2 regions of the Streptomyces sp. NBC_00322 genome follow, and region 2 is predicted to be linked to the other one. Evidence: riboswitches for the same ligand, from Rfam matches in the RefSeq annotation. Region 2 holds a riboswitch; the other holds the start of a gene.
The links. Region 2 has a riboswitch for S-adenosylmethionine ahead of OG905_RS29855 (aminotransferase class V-fold PLP-dependent enzyme). Riboswitches for the same ligand answer to the same signal wherever they lie in the genome.

Region 1: linked by a shared signal. The riboswitch ahead of thrC (threonine synthase) and the one ahead of OG905_RS29855 (aminotransferase class V-fold PLP-dependent enzyme) in region 2 are both predicted to bind S-adenosylmethionine.

Annotation. Positions count from the first base shown of each region.
Region 1 is NZ_CP108019.1:4,862,481-4,874,242, forward strand. Features, by position in the region: gene OG905_RS22135 (alpha,alpha-trehalose-phosphate synthase (UDP-forming)) at 1-1,087, opposite strand, end outside; gene OG905_RS22140 (glucosyl-3-phosphoglycerate synthase) at 1,181-2,119, opposite strand; SAM riboswitch class I at 2,265-2,392, shown strand; gene thrC (threonine synthase) at 2,410-3,714, shown strand; gene OG905_RS22150 (MoaD/ThiS family protein) at 3,738-4,013, shown strand; gene OG905_RS22155 (cold-shock protein) at 4,452-4,655, shown strand; gene groL (chaperonin GroEL) at 5,018-6,640, shown strand; gene OG905_RS22165 (sigma-70 family RNA polymerase sigma factor) at 6,865-8,337, shown strand; gene OG905_RS22170 (CAP domain-containing protein) at 8,380-9,123, opposite strand; gene OG905_RS22175 (hypothetical protein) at 9,458-9,730, shown strand; gene OG905_RS22180 (DUF4232 domain-containing protein) at 9,795-10,442, shown strand; gene OG905_RS22185 (low temperature requirement protein A) at 10,613-11,762, shown strand, end outside.
Region 2 is NZ_CP108019.1:6,540,729-6,552,490, forward strand. Features, by position in the region: gene OG905_RS29815 (cytochrome c oxidase subunit 4) at 1-394, shown strand, start outside; gene OG905_RS29820 (L,D-transpeptidase) at 516-1,766, shown strand; gene OG905_RS29825 (hypothetical protein) at 1,783-2,184, opposite strand; gene ctaE (aa3-type cytochrome oxidase subunit III) at 2,363-2,983, shown strand; gene qcrC (cytochrome bc1 complex diheme cytochrome c subunit) at 3,061-3,870, shown strand; gene qcrA (cytochrome bc1 complex Rieske iron-sulfur subunit) at 3,867-4,922, shown strand; gene qcrB (cytochrome bc1 complex cytochrome b subunit) at 4,919-6,544, shown strand; gene trpD (anthranilate phosphoribosyltransferase) at 6,675-7,739, shown strand; SAM riboswitch class IV at 8,126-8,242, shown strand; gene OG905_RS29855 (aminotransferase class V-fold PLP-dependent enzyme) at 8,445-9,917, shown strand; gene OG905_RS29860 (Lrp/AsnC family transcriptional regulator) at 10,118-10,399, opposite strand; gene OG905_RS29865 (rhomboid family intramembrane serine protease) at 10,396-11,118, opposite strand; gene OG905_RS29870 (hypothetical protein) at 11,271-11,513, shown strand; gene OG905_RS29875 (NYN domain-containing protein) at 11,549-11,762, shown strand, end outside.

The DNA.
Region 1 (11,762 bases), 1.7 Mb from region 2:
GCCGGTACGCGGCCAGGGAGCGGGCGAAGTCGTCCTTCACATGGAGGACGACCGGGCTCCATGTCGCCGTCCCGTACGTGGAGTTGATCTCGTCAGCGATGCGCTGGACCTGCGCCGTGTAGTCGCGGTACACGGCCAGATCCTGCCGCGAGGGGTAGGCGAAGGCGACATGGACGACCCGCTCGCGCCACTCGGGCCTGGTGTCCAGGAGGTGCCGGTAGGCGAGCAGCCCGCGCACGATGTTCTTGGACAGCTCGGTACGGTCCACGCGCACGATCGTCTTTCGCCCGGGGCCGACCTGTTCGCGCAGCGCGGCCAGCCGTTCCTCCACATCGGGCCGGTGCGCGCGCTCCCGCAGGAAGTCCGCGTCCGCGCCGAGCCCGTGCACTCCGATCCGGGTGCCGGAGGGGATGCCGGGGCCCAGCACGGTGTGGCAGCAGTCGGTGAAGGCCTCGGCCCAGCGGTGGGTGAGGAAGGCGGCCCGGTCGGCGCCGAGGATGCCGCCGAGCAGCTGGGCCGCGATGTCGTCGGGCAGCATCCGGAAGTAGTCGACGGGAGCCCAGGGCGTGTGCGAGAAGTGGCCGATGCGCAGGTCCGGGCGGTGGGCGCGGAGCATCCGGGGCACCAGCGCCAGGTGGTAGTCCTGCACCAGAACGGCCGCGCCCGGCGCGGCCGCCTCGGCCAGCGCATCGGCGAAGGCGTGGTTGTACGCCTCGTAGGAGGCCCACTGACGGCGGAACTCCGCGTCGAAGACCGGCTCCAGCGGCGTCTGGTAGAGCATGTGGTGGACGAACCACAGCACCGAGTTCGCGATCCCGTTGTACGCGTCGGCGAACACCCCGGCGTCGATGTCGAGCATCCGCACCCCGGGTTCGGCCACTCCGCGCCGTACGGCCTCGCGATCGCCGTCGCCGAGAGCGGCGCACACCCACACCGAGTCCGACTCGGAGTCGATCGCCGACAGGCCGGAGACCACGCCGCCCCCTCCCCGGCGGGCGTCCAGCGAACCGTCCTGCTGACGTGTGTACGTGACCGGGCCGCGGTTCGAGGCGACTAGGACCTGGGCGGCAGGCTGCTCGGAGACCATGTGCCGAAACCTAGCCCTTCCTGTAACCCCTCAAACGTGCGTACGGCCGGACTGCGCCACTCGGTGCGCCACTCGTTGTGCCACTCTGCGTGCTCATGCCGCGCGCCTCGCCGCGTACTCGCCGATCTCGCGCATCGGCGGCCGCTCCTGCGTGTCCACCGCATGTGTCCGGGGTACGAAGCCCCCCTCGGCCCGCTCGAACTGCGTCAGCGCAGGCCGCACCAAATGGCCCCTGGACAGCCGCAGTTGGGCGGTGCGGTAGATCGCCGCGGCCATCCGCCCCAGCGCCTGACCGTCCTGGTGGCGGTGCTTGCGCGAGCCGACGTCCACCTGCGCCAGCGCGTCCAGACCGACCGTGTGCAGCGCGTCGACGAGCAGGCCCAGCTCGACTCCGTAACCCACGGGGAAGGGCAGCCGCTCAAGGAGCGAGCGCCGTGCCGCGTACTCCCCGCCCAGCGGCTGGACGAACCCGGCCAGCTGCGGCCAGTGCAGATTCAGCAGCGGCCGCGCCACCAGCTCCGTCACGCGGCCGCCCTGACCTGCCGTCTCGCCGAGCGGCCGGTCGTACATCGCCTTGACGAACTGCACCTCGGGGTCGGTCAGCAGCGGTCCCACGATCCCGGAGACGAAATCGGCCGAGAACTCGCGCAGATCCGCGTCGACGAAGCAGACGATGTCGCCGCTGGTGACCATCAGCGAGCGCCACAGCACCTCGCCCTTGCCCTGGACCGCGGGTATCCGGGGCAGGATCGCGTCCCGGTGCACCACGCGCGCGCCGGCAGCCGCGGCCACCTCGCCCGTACGGTCGCTCGACCCCGAGTCCACGACGACGAGCTCGTCGACGAGCGGCACGGCTTCCATCAGCTCGCGCCGGATCACGGAGACGATCTCGCCGACCGTCTCCTCCTCGTCGAGCGCCGGCAGGACGACGCTGACGGTGCTGCCGCGCTTGGCGGCCATCAGCCGGTCGAGCGGGCGGTCGGCCACCGACCAGGAACGCCTGCTCAGCCAGCGTTCCACCTCTTCCAGCACGTGCGCGTCTCCCTCTGACATCGAGATCCTGTGATCCGTCTCGCGGTTCGGACGACTATCTCAACCATGCAGGCCTTCGGTTACAGTCTTGAACAACGCGGATGACCGTCGCATGCCGGGGGTCATCACGCTGACAATCGAATACCGCTCATCCAGAGGGGCAGAGGGAACGGCCCGTTGAAGCCCCGGCAACCCTCCCGCCGACCGCGAGGTCACGGTGGGGAAGGTGCCAATTCCGTCTCGTGGCGAAATGCGTCGCGAGGAAGATGAGGAGAAAGGGCCTCGCCACCATGGCTGTGCAGACTGCCGCAAGCAACACCACCAGCCCCGTAGACCTGGGACCCGCCGCGGCGCTCTCGTGCCGCGAGTGCGGAGAGCGTTTCGGCCTCGGCCCGATCTTCGCCTGTGCCTCCTGTTTCGGGCCGCTCGAAGTCGCGTACGACCTGCCGGCGGACCCTGCGTCTGATTCCTATGGCTCGGCGCTGAGGAAGCGGATCGAAGCGGGTCCGAACAACATCTGGCGTTACGCTCCGCTGCTGCCCGTCCCCGCCGACGTGGCCGAGAAGCCGAACATCAACCCCGGCTTCACCAAGCTCGTCAAGGCCGACAACCTCGCCCGTGAGCTGGGCGTCACCGGCGGCCTGTACATCAAGGACGACTCCGGCAACCCGACGCACTCCTTCAAGGACCGTGTCGTCGCGATCGCCGTCGAGGCCGCGCGCGCCTTCGGCTTCACGACGCTCTCCTGCTCCTCCACCGGCAACCTCGCCGGCGCGGTGGGCGCGGCCGCGGCCCGGGCGGGCTTCCGCTCCTGCGTGTTCATCCCGCACGACCTGGAGCAGGGCAAGGTCGTCATGGCCGCGGTGTACGGCGGCGAGCTGGTCGGCATCGAGGGCAACTACGACGACGTCAACCGTTTCTGCTCCGAGCTCATCGGCGACCCGCTGGGCGAGGGCTGGGGCTTCGTCAACGTCAACCTCCGCCCGTACTACGGCGAGGGTTCCAAGACGCTGGCGTACGAGATCTGCGAGCAGCTCGGCTGGCGGCTGCCCGACCAGATCGTCATCCCGATCGCCTCCGGCTCGCAGCTCACGAAGATCGACAAGGGTCTGCAGGAGCTGATCAAGCTCGGCCTGGTCGAGGACAAGCCCTACAAGATCTTCGGCGCCCAGGCCGAGGGCTGTTCTCCGGTGTCGACGGCCTTCAAGGCCGGGCAGGACGTCGTACGGCCGCAGAAGCCGAACACCATCGCCAAGTCGCTGGCCATCGGCAACCCCGCCGACGGCCCGTATGTACTGGACATCGCGCGCCGCACGGGCGGCGCGGTCGAGGACGTCAACGACGAGCAGATCGTCGACGCGATCAAGCTGCTCGCGCGGACGGAGGGCATCTTCGCGGAGACCGCGGGTGGCGTGACCGTGGGCGTGGCGAAGAAACTGATCGAGCAGGGCGTGCTCGACCCGGCGCTCACCACGGTCGTGCTCAACACCGGCGACGGTCTCAAGACCCTCGACGCCGTTGCCCCGACGACCGGCCCCACGGCGACCATCCGCCCGAGCCTCGAGGCGTTCCGCGACGCCGGCCTGGCCCGCTGACTACCTACGGAAGGCAGAACACCATGAGCGTGAACGTCCGCATCCCCACCATTCTCCGTACGTACACGGGCGGTCAGGCCGAGGTCCCGGCGGAGGGCGCGACGCTCTCCGAGGTGATCGCGGACCTGGAGAAGAACCACACGGGCATCGCAGCGCGCGTCCTGGACGACCAGGGCAAGCTGCGCCGTTTCGTGAACGTGTACGTGAACGACGACGACGTCCGTTTCGAGCAGGGTCTCGAGACGGCGACCCCGGACGGTGCGGGCGTTTCGATCATTCCCGCCGTCGCCGGCGGCTGAGCCACCCGGCGTCAGCACCCGCGGCGTCAGCCGCTCATTGACACAGTGCCCCCTCCGCGCGAGAAGCGGAGGGGGCAATTCTCTATGGTTGAGCGCGGTACAGTTGGGGAAGCCCCCTCCGCTGCTTGTGCCGACCGCATATGAGAATGCGCCCTGGCCCATCAAGAAGCAGCCAATGTGTTCGATCGAAATGCGCTCCTAAGTGCCATTTGCCGGGCCCGACTTGCCCCGGAATTTCTTGAATTCAGTTCAAATATCCGATCGCGCGTGCCCAGATTTCTCGTCTGATTGACCTGTTGCAGAGGGCAGTTGGGCAGATACATTCAGCCGCGGTCGACGCGTTCCGGCGCACACTCTCCTTCCTGTCGGGAGGGTGAGGTCTGACCCGGGTCCGCGAAGTGCGGTCCTGTGCAAGGGCCAGTAATAGGGGAGTTAGGCATGGCTCAGGGCACCGTCAAGTGGTTCAACGCGGAGAAGGGGTACGGCTTCATCGCGGTCGACGGTGGTGCGGATGTTTTCGTCCACTACAGCGCGATCCAGATGGACGGATACCGCACCCTTGAAGAGGGTCAGCGGGTCGAGTTCGAGATCTCGCAGGGCCAGAAGGGGCCGCAGGCGGACATGGTCAAGCTCGCCGTCTGATCTCGGCGCGATCGGCCACCGACGCACTCACGCGACACACTCACGCACGAAGGGCCCGCATCCTAGGGGGATGCGGGCCCTTCGTGCGTCCCCGGCAGTGTCCACGATGTGTCGGAGCCGCTTGCGCCCGCCCGTCGCCCGACCACCACCCCTCATCGAGGCTCTTCGAGCCGCTTGCACTCTCCTGTGCCGAGTGCTAATCATTGGCGTTAGCACTCTGCAGGTGAGAGTGACAGCTTTAGGACCGGGTCGGTGAGGCCCGAAGGGTCGGCGGGGCAAGGAACCGCACGGCTCTCAGGCCGTCCGTCGCGGGCGCCAGCGCGGTCCGGAGAATCCACCCCAGTCCGGGAGGACCACTTCACATGGCCAAGATCATCGCGTTCGACGAGGAGGCACGGCGCGGTCTCGAGCGCGGGATGAACCAGCTCGCCGACGCCGTCAAGGTCACCCTTGGCCCCAAGGGCCGCAACGTCGTCCTCGAGAAGAAGTGGGGCGCCCCCACGATCACCAACGATGGTGTATCCATCGCCAAGGAGATCGAGCTCGAGGACCCGTACGAGAAGATCGGCGCCGAGCTGGTCAAGGAAGTCGCCAAGAAGACGGACGACGTCGCCGGTGACGGTACGACCACCGCGACCGTCCTCGCCCAGGCGCTCGTCCGCGAGGGCCTGCGCAACGTGGCGGCCGGCGCCAACCCGATGGCCCTCAAGCGTGGCATCGAGAAGGCCGTCGAGGCCGTCTCCGGCGCCCTGCTGGAGCAGGCCAAGGACGTGGAGACCAAGGAGCAGATCGCTTCGACGGCCTCCATCTCCGCCGCCGACACCCAGATCGGCGAGCTCATCGCCGAGGCCATGGACAAGGTCGGCAAGGAAGGCGTCATCACCGTCGAGGAGTCCCAGACCTTCGGTCTGGAGCTGGAGCTCACCGAGGGTATGCGCTTCGACAAGGGCTACATCTCGGCGTACTTCGCCACCGACATGGAGCGTATGGAGGCGTCGCTCGACGACCCGTACATCCTGATCGTCAACTCCAAGGTCAGCAACGTGAAGGACCTCCTTCCGCTGCTGGAGAAGGTCATGCAGTCCGGCAAGCCGCTGCTGATCATCGCCGAGGACGTCGAGGGCGAGGCTCTGTCCACGCTCGTCGTGAACAAGATCCGTGGCACCTTCAAGTCCGTCGCCGTCAAGGCCCCGGGCTTCGGCGACCGCCGCAAGGCGATGCTGAACGACATCGCCATCCTCACGGGCGGCACGGTCATCTCCGAGGAGGTCGGTCTCAAGCTCGAGAACGCCGGCCTGGACCTGCTGGGCCGCGCCCGCAAGGTCGTCATCACCAAGGACGAGACCACGATCGTCGACGGTTCCGGTGAGAGCGACCAGGTCGCCGGCCGCGTCAACCAGATCCGTGCCGAGATCGAGAACTCCGACTCGGACTACGACCGTGAGAAGCTCCAGGAGCGCCTCGCGAAGCTGGCCGGCGGCGTGGCCGTCATCAAGGCCGGTGCCGCGACCGAGGTGGAGCTCAAGGAGCGCAAGCACCGCATCGAGGACGCCGTTCGCAACGCGAAGGCGGCCGTCGAGGAGGGCATCGTCGCCGGTGGTGGCGTGGCCCTGCTCCAGGCCTCCTCGGTCTTCGAGAAGCTCGACCTCGAGGGCGACGAGGCGACCGGCGCCAACGCCGTGAAGCTCGCGCTGGAGGCCCCGCTCAAGCAGATCGCCGTCAACGGTGGTCTCGAGGGCGGCGTCGTGGTCGAGAAGGTGCGCAACCTGGCTGTCGGCCACGGTCTGAACGCCGCGACCGGCGAGTACGTCGACATGATCGCCGAGGGCATCATCGACCCCGCGAAGGTGACCCGCTCTGCCCTGCAGAACGCGGCCTCCATCGCGGCGCTGTTCCTGACCACCGAGGCCGTCATCGCCGACAAGCCGGAGAAGGCGGGCGCCGCCGCTCCGGGCGGCATGCCGGGCGGTGACATGGACTTCTGAGCCTGACGGCTCGGACCCGGTCCTGACCGAGGGCGGTACCCCCACTCCCAGGGGGGTACCGCCCTCGGGCGTTTCAGGATCTGGGCCCGGGGAGGGCGAGTCGGGTTTGTGTTATCCGGTCGGCGCCGGTGGGTCTCCTCAGGGCAGGACCCTGAGCGACGGGGTCGAACAGGCAATGGGCGAGGGCACGTATGCGCAGCGACGACAGATACCGTCCGGAACTGGTGACGGAGGCGAGGGCGGGGGACCAGCAGGCCCGGGAGCGGTTGGTCGCCGACTACCTTCCCCTGGTCTACAACATCGTCGGCCGGGCACTGGACGGCCATGCGGACGTCGACGACGTGGTGCAGGAGACCATGTTCCGCGCACTCGACGGACTCGGCGGGCTGCGCGACCCCTCCCGTTTCCGCTCCTGGCTGGTCGCGATCGCGATGAATCAGATACGTCGGCGCTGGACGCTCCAGCAGCAGACGGCGACAGCCCCGTTGGACCGCGTGGCGGAGACCGCCGACCCGACCGGTGACTTCGTGGATCTCACCATCCTGCGTCTGGGGCTGTCCGGACAGCGCCGCGAGGTCGCCGAGGCCACCCGCTGGCTGGACGAGAGCGATCGTGAACTGCTGGCCCTGTGGTGGCAAGAGGCCGCAGGACAACTGAGCCGTGCCGAGCTGGCCGAGGCGCTGGGCGTCACTCCGCAGCACGCCGCGGTCCGCATCCAGCGGATGAAGACCCAGCTGGAACTGGGCCGCGTCGTGGCCCGTGCGCTGGCCACCGAGCCGTACTGCTCCGAATTGGCCGACGTCACCGCGGCCTGGGACGGGCAGCCCTCGCCGGTGTGGCGCAAGCGGATCGCCAGGCACGTCCGCGTGTGCGCCGGCTGCTCGGGGCACTGGTCGAATCTCGTACCGGCAGAGGGACTGCTGGCCGGCATGGCGATGGTGGTCCCGCGCGACGGCTGCCCTCCCGTTCCGCACAGCCAGTTCGGCGCGGCCGGCCACGGGGACTCCGCCGGGACGGGGCAGCCCGGGGACCCGACCGGCGGGGCAGGCGGCGGGCTGAAAGCTACAGGCGGAGGGCTGAAAGTACGCGTGGCGGCGGTGGTCGGCGGGGTCGTGGTCGCCGGACTCCTCCTCGCCCTGGTGTGGCCCACGGCGAAGGCCCCGGCCGACCGTGCCCAGGTGGCGGCTCCGCCCGCTGCGACGGCCCCGAAACCCACCAGCAGCCCCCGTCCGACACCCACGCCGACCCCCACCGCCTCACCCGTCCCGAAGCCCCCCAAGCCCCCCAAGCCCCCCAAGCCCTCGCCGTCCGCGGCGAGCATCGAGGAACGCCTCACCGCCCTGGTCAACTCCCGGCGTGCCGAGGCCGGCTGCGGGCCGCTGCGGATCGATCCGCGACTCAGCGCCGCGGCCGGCAAGCACGCCAGGGACATGGTGGCGCGTGGCTACTTCGGCCATGCCGACCCGGAGGGACGGCATGCCGACGCGCGGATCTCGGCAGCCGGATACGAAGTGGGCCAGTGGGCCGAGAATCTGGACCAGGGTCCCGGCGAACCCGCGACGGTGGTCGGGGACTGGATGGACAGCTCGATCCATCAGGACAACATGCTCGACTGCCGGTACCGGGACACCGGCGTGGCCGCCGTACCCGGTCCCGACGGGACGGTGTGGGTGCAGAACCTCGCCACGCCGGCCTGAACCCGCACCGCCCGTCAGGGTGCTTTGACGGTCGTCCGCCGGTCAGCCGCCGAAGTTCTGAACCCACCAGGGGCCGTTCGCGCTGAGGTTCACGCCGACGCCGAGGTCCTTGAACCCGCAGTCCAGTATGTTGTCGCGGTGCGCGGGGCTGTTCATCCAGTCACGCATCGCGGAGACCGGGTCCTTCGGTCCCTTGTGTATGTTCTCCCCCCACTTGCCGGCGGGATAGCCGGCGGCGTTCATCCGGTCGTCGGCATGCCGCCCCTCGGGGCTGACGTGCTCGTAGTAGTTGCGGGCTGCCATGTCGTCGGCGTGCGCCTGGGCGGCGGCCCGAACCCGGCCGTCGACGCGCAGGGGCGAGCACCCGGCCTTGGCGCGTTCGGCGTTGACCAGGGCGGCGATCCGCTGGACGTAGTCGGCGGCCTTGCCGGTTGCGGGAGTTCCCGCGGTGGGGGCGCTCGCGCCCGCACCGACCGGGGCGGACTGCTGCCTGCGCTGAGCGGGAGCGGTCCCGGGCCCGGCCGTGCGGCGGGCCGCGGCGCTGGGCTTGGCGGTAGGGCCCTTTGTTTTCCGGGAAGTTGCGGAAGGAACGGCAGAAGGCGGGACGGATGCCGTGGGGGTGGGAGAAGCCTTCGAGAGGCCGCCGACGGAGGCATCCAGCGGCGCCTGCTGCACGGATGCCGCGGCCCGGGTACTGGCGGAGTCTTCGTCCCTGCCGCTCAGGGCGAAGACTCCGCCCGCGACGACCGCGACCGCGACGGTGCCGGCCGCGGCGATTGCGGCCATCGGTCGACCGCCTGCCCGGCCCCGACGCCCGTGGCGCCCCGCGCCCGCTCTCCGTCGTCCGCCCCGGCCCTCGCGGGTGCTGTCACGGCCGGTCGCCGGGTCCAGGAACTGGGTGTCCTCGTCTCGGTGGTGCATGGAGTCTCCGCTCTCATCCGTACTCCGCCGGTCGGTCCGGCATGAGGGAGAGCGGATGAGGACGACGCCATAACGGTTTCTGAGAACATCGGACTCGTTCTTGTTCGGTCGGGGCCGGGGCCGGGGTGGGGCAAACCCCCGGGTGAACAGGCCAGTTGGCCCCGTGGGGCAGCGGCCGCGGTTGCGAGAGGGTCGTCCCATGCGAATCCTCGGCAGCCGCAAGCCCGGCTTCACGTCAGTGGCCCTCACCCTTCCCGTCCTCGCGACCGCCCTACTCGCCCTCCCGGCACCCCCTTCCGCCGCGGCAACCCCGCGGCCCGACACGGCCGTTCGCTGGGAGAAATGTCAGGGCACCGGACTCGACCCGCGCCAGGAGTGCGCGACCCTGGCCGTCCCGCTCGACCGCGAAGCCGTAGTCGCGGGCGCCCGGATTCCGTGGTGGTTTCGGCAAGACGCCGTCACCAATCCGTGAAGGTCGTACGGGAAGCTCGTGCTCTGTTCAGCGCACTCGCGCTTCTCACTCGGGGGGACATCAGATGAGGACCAACGTTCGCAGAGCCGCCGTCGCGCTCGCCGCCGTATCGGCACTGGCCCTGACGGCCTGTGAGCCCGCCGCCGGCTCGGACGACGGGGCGGGCGGAGCGGGCAAGGGCAAGCCGACCGCAAGCCCGACGAAGCCCGTGACCCCGTCGAAGCCGGCAACCCCGTCGAAGTCCCCGGACAAGGGCTCGTCCGGCGGCGGTGACGGTTCGTCGCCCGACCCCGATTACGCCGTCTTCCCGTGCAGCACGTACGACGTGAAGTTCACCGCGAGCCTGGCGGAGCCCACGACGAGCAGCTACCTGCTGAAGATCACCAACAAGAGCGGCAAGCCGTGCAAGGTGCTGGGCCACCCGATCGTGACCTTCGGCGACCTGGACGGCGCGGCGACGGAGCGCGGAAAGGCGCCCGGTATCGAGGAGGCGCTCAGGCTCAAGCCGGGCGAGTCGGCCTATGCCGGGCTCATGGGCGGCGCCAACGACGGCAAGGGCAAGACCGTCAACTCGATCGCGATGACCATGAACACCGAGTCCGACCTGGAGCAGAAGCCGCTCAAGGCGTCTACTCCCGGCCTGTACGTCTCGCCCGACAAGAACTCCGTGACTGCCTGGATGAGCAACGCGGAGGACGCCCTGAGCCTGTAGACGGCCGGGACTCCTGAGGTGGCTCAGCGGGCGGGGTGAGCGGCCTTTCAGGGGCCAGGGAGAGCGGCTGTCCGGGGGCGGCCGCTCTCTCGGGGCGGTGGGCTTCCGTGATCTGATGCTCTCCGGCCCCGCGCGGGCGGCCGGAATGCGTCAGTCCTTGGGAGGGCCCGATGGCCGTGACCACCACCCCCACGACCGGAAGTCACGACAGCCGACATGCCGCGTGGCTGGAACTCTTCTTCGACCTCGTCTTCGTCGCGCTGGCCGCGCAGTTCTCCCACTCCCTCCACGGGGACCCGGGGCTCCGGGACTTCGCCGTGTTCCTCGCGCTGTACTTCCCGCCGTGGTGGCTGTGGATCAACCTGACCGTGTCCGCGAATCTCTTCGAGGACGACAGTGCGCGGCGGCGGCTGCTCATGCTCACCGCCATGCTCTGTATCGCCGTCATGGCGGCCGCCGTACCCGAGGCCGGTGGTGACCGGGGGCCCGCCTACGCCCTCGGCTATGCCGGGACGCGGCTCGTACTGCTCGGCCTGTGGTGGCCCGCCACGCGCTTTCCGGAGCCCGAACGGGTCCCGCGCTGGCGGCCGCTGAGCTACTGCCTGGGCTCCGGAGTGCTCTGGGGCATCTCCGCGCTCGTTCCCTCGCCGTGGCGGTACGTCATGTGGTCGGCCGTCCTCGTCGCCGAGATGATCATCCTGCTCTCGGCCCGCGGCCGGGGCGTTCCCGGTCAGCTGCACACCGGGCATCTCGTCGAGCGGGTCGGACTCTTCGTGATCATCGTTCTCGGTGAGTCCGTGCTCGCCCTGATCACCTCGACGGACGAGGCGTGGACGGCCGAGGCCGGTGTCGTGGCGCTGATCGGCTTTGTGCTGCTCGCGGCCCTGTGGTGGTCGTACTTCGAGTTCGGGGCCGCGTCCGCCGAGCTGGTGCTCAGTGCCGTGCGGGGGCGTGAGGCGTATCTGCTGGCGCGTGACGTAGCCGGATTCCTGCACTTCTTCGTCACGGGGGCGGTGATCTGCATGGCCGCCGGGCTCGCCACCGCCGTCGAGGAAGCCGGGCACGACCATCTGCCCAAGGGCGCCGTCATTGCCCTTGCCGGCGGGCTCGCCCTCTATCACGCGGCCCACGCGGGCATCGCGCTGCGTTACGGGCGACCGGTGCGCAGCGTCGCGGTCTGGGCCGTGCCCGGGGTCGGCGTACCCGTCCTCGTCGTTCTCTTCGGGGAGCATCTGGCCCCCTGGCTGGTTGTTCTGCTGGTGGCGGGCGAGGCGGTGGTGCATCTGCTGTACGCACGGGTGCTGGCGCGACGCAGGAGCT
Region 2 (11,762 bases):
GATCCAGGGCAAGATGTTCCTCTGGCTGAGCTTCTTCATCCTCGTCATGGCGACCGTCTATGGCGTGTGGTCGCAGGAGCCGGCCGGTACCACCGCGCTCTTCCTGGCCTTCGGCCTGAGCATCATGATCGGCTACTACCTGGCCTTCACGGCCCGGCGAGTGGACGCCATGGCGCAGGACAACAAGGACGCCGACGTGGCGGACGAGGCCGGCGAGGTGGGGTTCTTCTCCCCGCACAGCTGGCAGCCGCTCTCGCTGGCCGTCGGTGGTGCGCTCGCGTTCCTCGCCGTCGCGATGGGCTGGTGGATCCTGTACTTCTCGGCGCCGCTGATCCTGGTCGGCCTCTTCGGCTGGGTGTTCGAGTACTACCGCGGTGAGAACCAGAACCAGTAGCACTGCGTCAGCAACGCACGGGACGGGCCCGGGTCCCCCTCACTCCTGAGGGGGACCCGGGCCCCCTCCATTTGCAGTCACTCGGCGCGCCGTTGCCGAGTGATCTTCATAACGTGTGCTTATGAACCACACGCCGCACATCCGCACCGTCCTCAGCTGCACTCTGCTGGTCGTCTCCCTCGGGGCGGGCGCGACCGCGTGCGTCGGCTCGGACAACCCGCTCGCCGCCAAGCCCTTCGACGCCTCCGAGCAGGTCTCCTTCAACACGCCCTCCGGGAACGAGAAGGTGGACCCGGACAAGCCGCTGGAAGTCACCGCCGAGGGTGACGGCGGCCGCATCACCGACGTGACCGTCATAGATGACTCCGGCCACTTCCTCGCGGGCGAACTCGACGCCGACGGCACCCGATGGCGTTCCACCGGCTCCCTGTCGGCCGGCGCCAAGTACACCGTGAGGGTGGCCACGGAGGACGCGAACGGCGCCCCAGGCGTCCGTACGCTGACCTTCGAGACCGCACCCGCCTCCAAGTTCCTGACGGTCACGTTCGGCCCCAAGGCGGGCACGTACGGGGTCGGCCAGCCCATCACCGCCGAGCTCAGCCTCCCCGTGAAGGACAAGGCGGCCAGAGCCGTCGTCGAACGCGCCCTGAAGGTCCAGTCCAGCCCCGCCGTGGAGGGTGCCTGGTACTGGGTGGACGACAAGAAGCTGCACTTCCGCCCCAAGGAGTACTGGCCCAGCGGCGCGACCGTGAACGCCGTCAGCAACCTCCAGGGCGTCAAGGTCTCCGCCAAGCTCTACGGCGGCGCCTCGAAGGCGTTGAAGATCACTATCGGGGACCGCATCGAGGCCATCACCGACGCCGGATCGCACCAGATGACGGTCGAGCGCAACGGAGAAGTGATCAAGACCATTCCGGTGACCACCGGCAAGCCCGGCTTCTCCACCCGTAACGGAATCAAGGTGGTGCTCGCCAAGCAGTACTTCGTACGCATGCGCGGTACCAGCATCGGCATAGCGGAGGGCAGTGCCGACTCCTACGACCTGCCCGTCTACTACGCGACACAGGTCACCTGGAGCGGTGAGTACGTGCACGCCGCGCCCTGGTCCGTCGGCTCACAGGGCTACGAGAACGTCAGCCACGGCTGCACCGGGATGTCCACCGGCAACGCCGCGTGGTTCTTCGAGACCGTCAAGGAGGGCGACATCGTCAAGGTCGTCAACAGCGCCGGTGACGAGATGGACCCGTTCGGCAACGGCTTCGGCGACTGGAACCTTGACTGGGAGAAGTGGCTCAAGGGCAGTGCCCTGGTGGCCGGCACCCCGGACGGCAGCAGCGCCGCCGACGCGGCACGGCTGCGTCCTGAGGTCTGACCGGCGCGGGCGCTGCTCACGCCTCCACGGCGAGTCGGCCGCGCAGCAGAGCGGCCAGTGTGTCCGCGAACTCCACCGGGTCGACCGGAAGGGTCACCGCGGCCTCAGCGCGGCTCCAGGTGGCCAGCCAGGCGTCCTGCGGGCGGCCGATCAGCAGCAGCACGGGCGGGCAGTTGAAGATCTCGTCCTTGATCTGCCTGCAGACACCCATGCCGCCCGCAGGAACCGTCTCTCCGTCCAGGACGCAGACGTCGATACCGCCCTCGTCCAGCCGCTTCAGTACGGCGGGAAGGGTCGCGCACTCGACGAACTCCACCGGGGGAACATCGGCCGCAGGCCTGCGTCCAGCCGCCAGGCGCACTTGCTCGCGCGTGTTGGCGTCGTCGCTGTAGACCAGGACCGTGGCGCTCGACTGCATTGTTCCTCCGAATCGACGGCGGCACTGCATCAGGAACCGATGCGCGGATGCTACTCCGATCAACTGGCTGTCAACAGCTGTTCGGACATGGCTTCGATGGGCCGTTCGGGCTGGACAGAGCCCACTGACACACCGAACGGCACCCCCCGGAGTGAGGGCGGGATAAGCGACCGACATAATGTCGGTCGTGGCGACAGCAACGACAGTAGAAACCGGGCACGCGCACCCGTCGGTCAATCGGCCGAACCTCACCAGCGTCGGAACCATCATCTGGCTGAGTTCCGAGCTGATGTTCTTCGCGGCCCTCTTCGCGATGTACTTCACCCTGCGATCGGTGACGGGCGCAGAGCACTGGAAGGAAATGGCTTCGGCCCTCAACTTCCCGTTCTCGGCGACGAACACCACGGTCCTGGTGCTCTCCTCCCTCACCTGCCAGCTCGGCGTATTCGCCGCGGAGCGGGGCGATGTGAAGAAGCTCCGCGCCTGGTTCGCGCTCACCTTCGTGATGGGTGCGATCTTCATCGGCGGTCAGGTCTTCGAGTACACCGAGCTGGTCAAGAAGGACGGCCTCTCGCTGTCCTCGGACCCGTACGGCTCGGTGTTCTACCTGACCACCGGCTTCCACGGCCTGCACGTGACGGGCGGCCTGATCGCCTTCCTGCTGGTCCTCGGCAGGACGTACGCGGCCAGGAGATTCACTCACGAGCAGGCAACCGCCGCCATCGTCGTGTCCTACTACTGGCACTTCGTCGATGTCGTCTGGATCGGCCTCTTCGCCACGATCTACATGATCAAGTAACGGCGCGGGCACTCGCTGCCTGAAGCAGACACAGTCCAGAAGCATCGACGCAGAAGATCCTGACACCGGGGTAATCCGTGAAAAAGCTCTCCTCACGACGACGCCATCCGCTGGCGGCGGTCGTCGTCCTACTCCTCGCGCTGGCGGCAACTGGGGGGCTGTACGCCGCGTTCGCACCCGCGGACAAGGCGCAGGCCGATGAAACCGCCCAGTCCCTCGCCATCAAGGAGGGCAAGAAGCTCTACACCGTCGGCTGCGCCAGCTGCCACGGACCCGGCGGTGGCGGCTCCTCTGACGGCCCGCCTCTGGTCGGCGTGGGTTCCGCCGCGGTCGACTTCCAGGTCGGTACCGGCCGGATGCCGGCCCAGCAGCCCGGCGCGCAGGTGCCGAAGAAGAAGGTCATCTACTCGCAGAGTCAGATCGACCAGCTCGCGGCGTACATCGCCTCCCTCGGCGCCGGTCCGATCACGCCGACCAAGAAGCAGTACAGCCCCGAGGGTGCGGACATCGCCAAGGGTGGCGACCTGTTCCGTACCAACTGCGCCCAGTGCCACAACTTCACGGGTGAGGGCGGTGCCCTGACGAACGGCAAGTACGCCCCGAGCCTTGAGGGCGTGGACCCCAAGCACGTCTACGAGGCCATGCAGACCGGCCCGCAGAACATGCCGTCCTTCCCCGACACCACGATGCCGGAGAAGCAGAAGCAGGACATCATCGCGTACATCCAGACCGTGAACGGCGAGGACTCCGAGAGCCCCGGTGGCCTCAAGCTGGGTGGCCTCGGCCCCGTCAGCGAGGGACTGTTCGGCTGGGTCTTCGGACTGGGTGCGCTGATCGCAGTCGCCATCTGGGTCGCGGCCCACACCGCTAAGGCCAAGAAGTCATGAGTAGCCAAGAGATTCCAGAAGAGAACCTGCCCACAGCGCAGGACGACGCCGCGCACGGCGCGGTGGAGGTCGCGGAGGATCCGTTCGCGGACCCGGGCCTGCCGGCGCACAAGCCGCGTGTCCAGGACATCGACGAGCGGGCAGCCAAGCGCTCCGAGCGCACGGTCGCCTTCCTGTTCACGCTGTCGATGCTGGCCACGATCGCCTTCATCGCCTCGTACGTGATCTTCCCGGTCAACGAGATCGTCTACATCTGGCCGTTCGGCCATGTGAGCTCTCTCAACTTCTCGCTGGGCATGACGCTCGGCGTCGCGCTCTTCTGCATCGGCGCGGGGGCGGTCCACTGGGCCCGCACCCTGATGTCCGATCAGGAAATCGCCGACGACCGTCACCCGATCGAGGCCGAGCCCGAGGTCCGGGCCAAGGTCATGGCCGACTTCGCGGCCGGTGCCGAGGAGTCCGGCTTCGGCCGGCGCAAGCTGATCCGCAACACCATGTTCGGCGCGCTGGCCATGGTGCCGCTCGCCGGTCTGGTGCTGCTGCGTGACCTGGGCCCGCTGCCCGAGAAGAAGCTGCGCGTGACGATGTGGGAAAAGGGCAAGCAGCTCATCAACATGAACACCAATGAGCCGCTGCGTCCCGAGGACGTCGTCGTCGGTTCGCTGACCTTCGCCATGCCCGAGGGCCTGGAGGAGGAGTCGGAGGACTTCCAGAAGCAGATCGCCAAGGCGGCGCTCATGATCGTCCGGATTCAGCCGGACGACATCAAGGACAAGCGCGAGCTCGAGTGGTCGCACGAGGGCATCGTGGCGTTCTCGAAGATCTGCACGCATGTCGGCTGTCCGATCAGCCTGTACGAGCAGCAGACGCACCACGTGCTCTGCCCGTGCCACCAGTCCACCTTCGACCTCGCCGACGGCGCCCGCGTCATCTTCGGCCCGGCCGGTCACCGCCTTCCGCAGCTGCGGATCGGCGTGAACGCCGAGGGCAACCTCGAGGCGCTCGGCGACTTCGACGAGCCTGTCGGTCCTGCCTTCTGGGAGCGCGGATGAGTACTGCAGCAGAGTCCAAGCGCAAGGCGCCCGCCGGCGAGCGGGTGGCCGACTGGGCGGACGGCCGGCTCGGGATCTACGGCCTGGCCAAGGCCAATATGCGCAAGATCTTCCCGGACCACTGGTCCTTCATGCTCGGTGAGATCTGCCTCTACAGCTTCATCGTCATCATCCTCACGGGTGTGTATCTGACGCTGTTCTTCCACCCGTCGATGAACGAGGTGGAGTACCACGGCAGTTACATCCCGATGCAGGGTGTGCGGATGTCGGAGGCGTTCTCCTCGACGCTGGACATCAGCTTCGACGTCCGCGGTGGTCTGCTGATCCGGCAGATCCACCACTGGGCGGCCCTGATCTTCGTCGCGGGCATGCTCGTCCACATGATGCGCGTCTTCTTCACCGGCGCGTTCCGCAAGCCGCGCGAGGTCAACTGGCTGTTCGGCTTCCTGCTGCTGGTGCTCGGCATGTTCACCGGCTTCACCGGCTACTCGCTCCCGGACGACCTCTTGTCCGGTACGGGTGTCCGCTTCATGCAGGGCGCGATCCTGTCGGTGCCGATCGTCGGCACGTACCTGTCGATGTTCCTCTTCGGCGGGGAGTTCCCCGGCGGCGACTTCGTGGCCAGGTTCTACTCGGTCCACATCCTGCTGCTGCCCGGCATCATGATGGGCCTGCTGGTGGGACACCTGATCCTGGTGTTCTTCCACAAGCACACGCAGTTCGCCGGTCCCGGCCGGACCAACAAGAACGTCGTCGGCATGCCACTGCTGCCGATCTATATGGCCAAGGCCGGGGGCTTCTTCTTCCTGGTCTTCGGTGTCATCGCGGTGGTCTCGGCGGTCGCCTCGATCAACCCGATCTGGGCAATCGGTCCCTACCGGCCGGACCAGGTGTCCACCGGCGCCCAGCCCGACTGGTACATGGGCTTCTCCGAGGGCCTGATCCGGTTCATGCCGGGCTGGGAGATCAACGCCTGGGGTCACACGCTCGTCCTGGGTGTGTTCATCCCGCTGGTGATCTTCCCGCTGGTGCTGGTGGCGATCGCGGTCTACCCGTTCATCGAGTCCTGGGTCACCGGCGACAAGCGCGAGCACCACATCCTGGACCGCCCGCGCAACGCCCCGACCCGTACCGCCTTCGGTGTGGCATGGCTGACCTGGTACTTCGTGCTGCTGATCGGTGGTGGAAACGACATCTGGGCCACCCACTTCCACCTCTCGATCAACGCGATCACCTGGTTCGTCCGGATCTTCTTCTTCGTCGGACCGGTCATCGCCTTCGTCATCACCAAGCGGATCTGCATGGGTCTGCAGCGTCGCGACCGGGACAAGGTGCTGCACGGACGCGAGTCCGGCATCATCAAGCGTCTGCCGCACGGTGAGTTCGTCGAGGTCCACGAGCCGCTCAGCCAGGGCGCCCTGCACACGCTCACGGTGCACGAGCAGTACGAGCCGGTCGAGATCGGCCCGACGGTCGACGAGAATGGTGTCGTGCGCAAGCCCACCCTCAGCCAGAAGCTGCGGGCCAAGCTGAGCAAGAGCTACTACGGCGAGGGGAACCAGATCCCCAAGCCCACGGCCGACGAGTTCAAGGAGATCACGAGCGGCCACGGCCACCACTGATCCCACCCGATCGCGTGCCGCGGTCGCCACAGCGGGAGCCCCGTCCATTCGCCGGACGGGGCTCTTCGCCGTGCCCGGGGCTGGATAGGGTGGGAGCATCCCTGTTCGGCTGTGGACCCTGGAGTGGACCATGAACGTTGTGACCCCGGTTGGCGGCGACAGCGTGGCGGCCCACTCCTGGCCGGGCGTGCTGGAGGCCCTCCTCAGCAACCGCGACCAGAGCGCGGATGCCACCGCATGGGCCATGGACCGCATCCTCAGCGGCGAGGCGACGAACGCCCAGATCGCCGGTTTCGCGGTGGCCCTGCGGGCCAAGGGGGAGACGGTCGAGGAGATCTCCGGTCTTGTACGGACCATGTACGCGCACGCGAACCTGATCGAGGTGCCCGGGCCCAGCGTCGACATCGTCGGCACGGGCGGCGACGGGGCCAAGACCGTGAACATCTCCACGATGTCCGCGATCGTGGTCGCCGGGACCGGCGCGAAGGTCGTCAAGCACGGCAACCGCGCCGCGTCCTCGGCGAGCGGCGCGTCCGACGTACTGGAGAAGCTCGGCGTCAATCTGGAACTGACCCCGCAGCGGGTCGCCCAGGTCGCCGAGGAGGCGGGGATCACCTTCTGCTTCGCGGTGAAGTTCCACCCGGCGCTCAGGCATGTGGCGGCCGCCCGCAAGGAACTGGGCATCCGCACCACGTTCAACTTCCTCGGCCCGCTCACCAACCCGGCGAAGGTGAAGGCTCAGGCCACCGGCGTCGCGGACGCCCGGATGGCGCCGATCATGGCCGGAGTGCTGGCCGAGCGCGGATCCTCGGCGCTGGTGTTCCGGGGCGACGACGGCCTGGACGAGCTGACGACGACGGCCACGTCGCGCGTGTGGGTCGTGCGGGACGGGACGGTGCGCGAGGAGGCCTTCGACCCGCGGGACATCGGCATCGACCTGGTGCCGGTGGAGGCCCTGCGGGGCGCCGACGCCTCGTTCAACGCGGATGTCGCGCGCCGGCTGCTGAGCGGCGAGACGGGGCCCGTACGGGACGCGGTGCTGCTGAACGCGGCCGGGGCGCTGGTCGCTCTCGCGCCGGGGGAGGGGTCGCTCGCCGAGCAGCTCTCGGCCGGGATGGCGAAGGCAGCGGAGTCGATCGACTCGGGTGCGGCGAACGCGGCGCTCAAGCGGTGGGTGGCTGTCAGCAACGCCTAGGGCCTGTCGTTCGGATCTTGCCGGGCTCGCGTGCCCTGGCACGCTCCCCCACAGCCTTCGGCGTGGGAGGGGCCCCCACCCCCGTAGCCCTTCGGGCACGGGAGGTGCCCCCATGCTGCGTTGTCGTCGGTCGCCGACGCTCCGCGTCGGCTCTCCCCCTGCCTTCGGCGGGGGGACCCCCATCCTCCGGCCTGCGATCGCACGCACCAGACCCCGCTCACTGATCCGGCCTGATCCAAACGACAGGCCCTAGTACGCCCCTGCGGGCGACGGACTTCGCGGCGCGGCCTCGGGGGCGCGGGACTTCGGGGCGCAGCCCCTGGTCCCGCGTCCCGGGATGCGGACACGGTTTGCGGCGACGCGAACGGCTGGCATACTTCTCGGCAGGTCATGAGCGACAGCGATTAAGCCCCGGCTCGCTGTCCGGCAACCCTCCGTCCGTGGCGGGGTGCCCCGGGTGAAGACCAGGCCGCAGGCAGCAAGGTCTGCGGCAAGCGCGGACCCCTGCACACCCTGGGGTCCTGGTCCTCAAGGGAGCAGTCTCGTGAGCAAGCGAATGCGATAGGGCTTCACAAGCCCCCACTTCAGTACGCCTCCGCGCGGCGATCGCCGTGCAGTCGAGGCAACCCCCGTGCGGCGAGCGGCCGTTGAGCGCCCGCACGGGTCTGCCGAAGCCACTCCGCCTTCCTGCCGGGAGATACCGCCATGTCCGCACGCCCGAACGCCGTTGCCACCGCCGCGTCTTCTGCCTCCTCCGCCTCCTCCGCCGCGTCCGCCGTCTCCGACTCCTCCGCCTGCTCCGAGTCCGCCGACCCCGCCTGCGCGGCGCCGCTGCCGGTGCTCGGCCGCGATGTGACCGTCCCGCTGGTCACCGGCGGCGAGGTCACCTACGCCGCTCTCGACTACGCGGCCAGCGCCCCGGCCCTGCAGCGGGTGTGGGACGACGTCGCCGCGTACGCGCCTTACTACGGCAGCGTCCACCGCGGCGCCGGGTACCTCTCGCAGCTGTCCACCGACCTTTTCGAGAACAGCCGGGTCACGGTCGCCGAGTTCCTCGACTGCCGCCCGGACGACCAGGTCGTCTTCACCCGCTCGACCACGGACTCCCTCAATCTGCTGGCGGCCGTGATCCCCGCGGACTGCGAGGTCTTCGTCTTCGAGACCGAGCACCACGCCTCGCTGCTGCCGTGGGGGTCCCCCCACGCCGCAGGGCGTAGGGGGAATGACGCCCGGGTGACCTATCTGAACGCCCCGCGCACCCCGGCCGAGGCGGTCCGCACGCTGGAGCACGCGCTCGCCGGCCGTGACCCGTACGGCCCCGCGCTGGTCTGCGTGGCCGGCGCGTCGAACGTCACCGGTGAACTGTGGCCCGTGAAGGAGTTGGCGGCCGCGGCGCACGCGCACGGCGCGCGGATCGTCCTGGACGCGGCTCAGCTCGCGCCGCACCACCCGGTCTCCGTGCAGGACCTGGATGTCGACTGGGTCGCCTTCTCCGGGCACAAGCTGTACGCGCCGTTCGGCTCGGGTGTGCTCGCGGGCCGCGCGGACTGGCTGCAGGAGGCCGAGCCGTACCTCGCGGGCGGCGGCGCCTCGCGGAAGGTGGCCCGCCGTACGGACGGCGGCGTGGACGTCGACTGGCACACCACGGCGGCCCGCCATGAGGCCGGCTCGCCGAACGTGATCGGGGTCTACTCCATCGCCTCCGCCTGCAAGGCGCTCACCGAGGCCGGTTTCGACCAGCTGGTGGCGCGGGAGCAGCAGCTCGTGGCGAGGGTGCGCGCGGGCCTCGCGGAGGTCGCGCAGGTGAAGGTCCTCTCGCTCTTCGGCGACGAGGCCCCGCGCGTGGGCGTCATCTCGTTCGTGGTCGAGGGCTGGAACAGTTCGCACTTCGCGGCGGCGCTCTCGGCGGAGTACGGCATCGGCGTCCGGGACGGCCTGTTCTGCGCCCACCCGCTGGTCCGCACACTGCTCGGCACCGACCCGCAGGACCCGGGCGAGTGCGGCGCCCCGGAGGCCGAGCCTGGCGAGCGCTCGCTCAACGCGATCCGGGTCAGCTTCGGGGCGGGTACGCCGGACGAGCACGTGGAGCGCTTCGTACGGGCGGTGAAGGAACTGGTCGCGGACGGCGCGAAGTGGACGTACCACACGGAGGACGGCCGCTGCGTCCCGGCAGTCTGACCCGAGGCCCGGCCCCCGGCCCCCCGTGCGCCTCGGGCTGCGGCCGCACCTTCAGCCCCGTGGGGGTCCCCCGGACGAAGTCTGGGGGAGATTGAGGCGCGGGGTCCGGGGCGGAGCCCCGGTTATGGGAAGGGGCGGGCAGGGGAAAGATCAGCCCGACGCGCGGCCGAGCCGCACTCCCGCACCCCCCGCCGGAGGCGCTACGCGTCGAGGCCGATCGCGAACGCCGCCTCCAGGTCGTGCTGGGAGTACGTACGGAACGCGACATGCGTGTCCGTGCCCTCCACCCCCGGGATCTTGCTGATCCGGCCGGGGATGACGTCCGCCAGGTCTTCGTGCTTGGCCACCCGCACCATGGCGATCAGGTCGTACGTGCCGGTGACCGAGAAGACCTCGCTCACGCTGTCGAGCGCGGCGATCGACTCGGCGATCTCGGGGATGCGGTCCACGCTGGTCTTGATGAGCACGATCGCGGTGATCACGGCTGGCGTTCTCCCTCAATGGCCGCTGCTTGGGCCTTCACTCTAGTACCACGGCGGAAACGTCCCCAGGCGTACAGAAACCCCACCCCGAACCCCACCAGATGCGCCAGATACGCCACCCCAGGACCGCTGCCCGCGCCCTGGGCGGCCAGCCATTGCAGGACGAACCAGAAGATCAGCACGATCCACGCGGGGAAGCGCAGCGGCAGGAAGAAGAGGAACGGGAAGAGACTGGTGACCCGGGCCTTCGGGAAGAGGTAGAGGAACGCGCCGAGCACCCCCGAGATCGCCCCGGACGCCCCCACCAGGGTCTGATCGGATTCGGCGTTGGCCACCGCGTAGGCGAGCAGCGCGAGGTAGCCGCAGCCCACATAGAAGAGGGCGAACTCCAGCTGCCCGACGCGTTCCTCGGCCATCGCCCCGAAGACGTAGAGGAAGAGCATGTTGCCGAGCAGATGCAGCCAACTGCCGTGGACGAAGAGGGCGGTGAGCGGGGTGAGGAGGGCGTCGGGGGAGCTGCTGATCAGTTCTGCGGGGATCACGCCCCACCGCTCGAAGTACCCGCTCTGCGCGGCGAGCAGCGCGTCACCGGTGCCGTACACCGGATTGAGGCCCGAGACCGGACTGATCACGAACACGGCACAGCAGACGGCGATCACGCCGTATGTCACCGCGGGCCCGGTGACCGCGCCCCGGACCGCACCCCGCCAACCGATCATGGACAGAGCATGGCGTAGTGGGACCGAACGGTACAGGGTGCCTCGCCGCGCCCTGGGGTACCTGCGAGGCCGTAGGGTTACGGGCAGTACACCCGCAGTTCGACGGCGCACAGCGGCACCCGCACCCCTGCACGACGAAAGAGGACGGCACGATGACGACGGTTCCCTCGCCGACCGCCACGACCCGCTGGCGCTGCACGCTCTGTGGCAACCTCACGCGCTTCGACGTCACCCGCTCCTCGAAGGTCGTCGAGTACGTCCATCTGGACCTGGCCGGAGAGCCGACGGTCGAGGAGCGCGAGGTGGTCAGTGAGACCATCGAGTCGGTGCGCTGCCGTTGGTGCAATGCGGTGGACCAGATCGAGCTGGTGGACAGGCCGGGCGCCGGCTCCTGAGGGAGCGGCCCGAACGGGTAGTGGGGTGACGGATCGTGGAGCAGCCTGAGAACGGCGCCGAGCCGGCCGGTGCGGCCGGTGACGCGGCCGAGGCGCTCGACCGCCCGCTGCCGGAAGGCGTACGGCGCAGAGTCGTTGCGCTGGTCTCGGACGCGTTCGGCGGCCTGACCGTCGCCGAACTTCCCAACCAGCTGCGGCAGTACGCCCGATTCACCCCGACTCGTCGCGCCAAATTCGCGGGCAACGCGA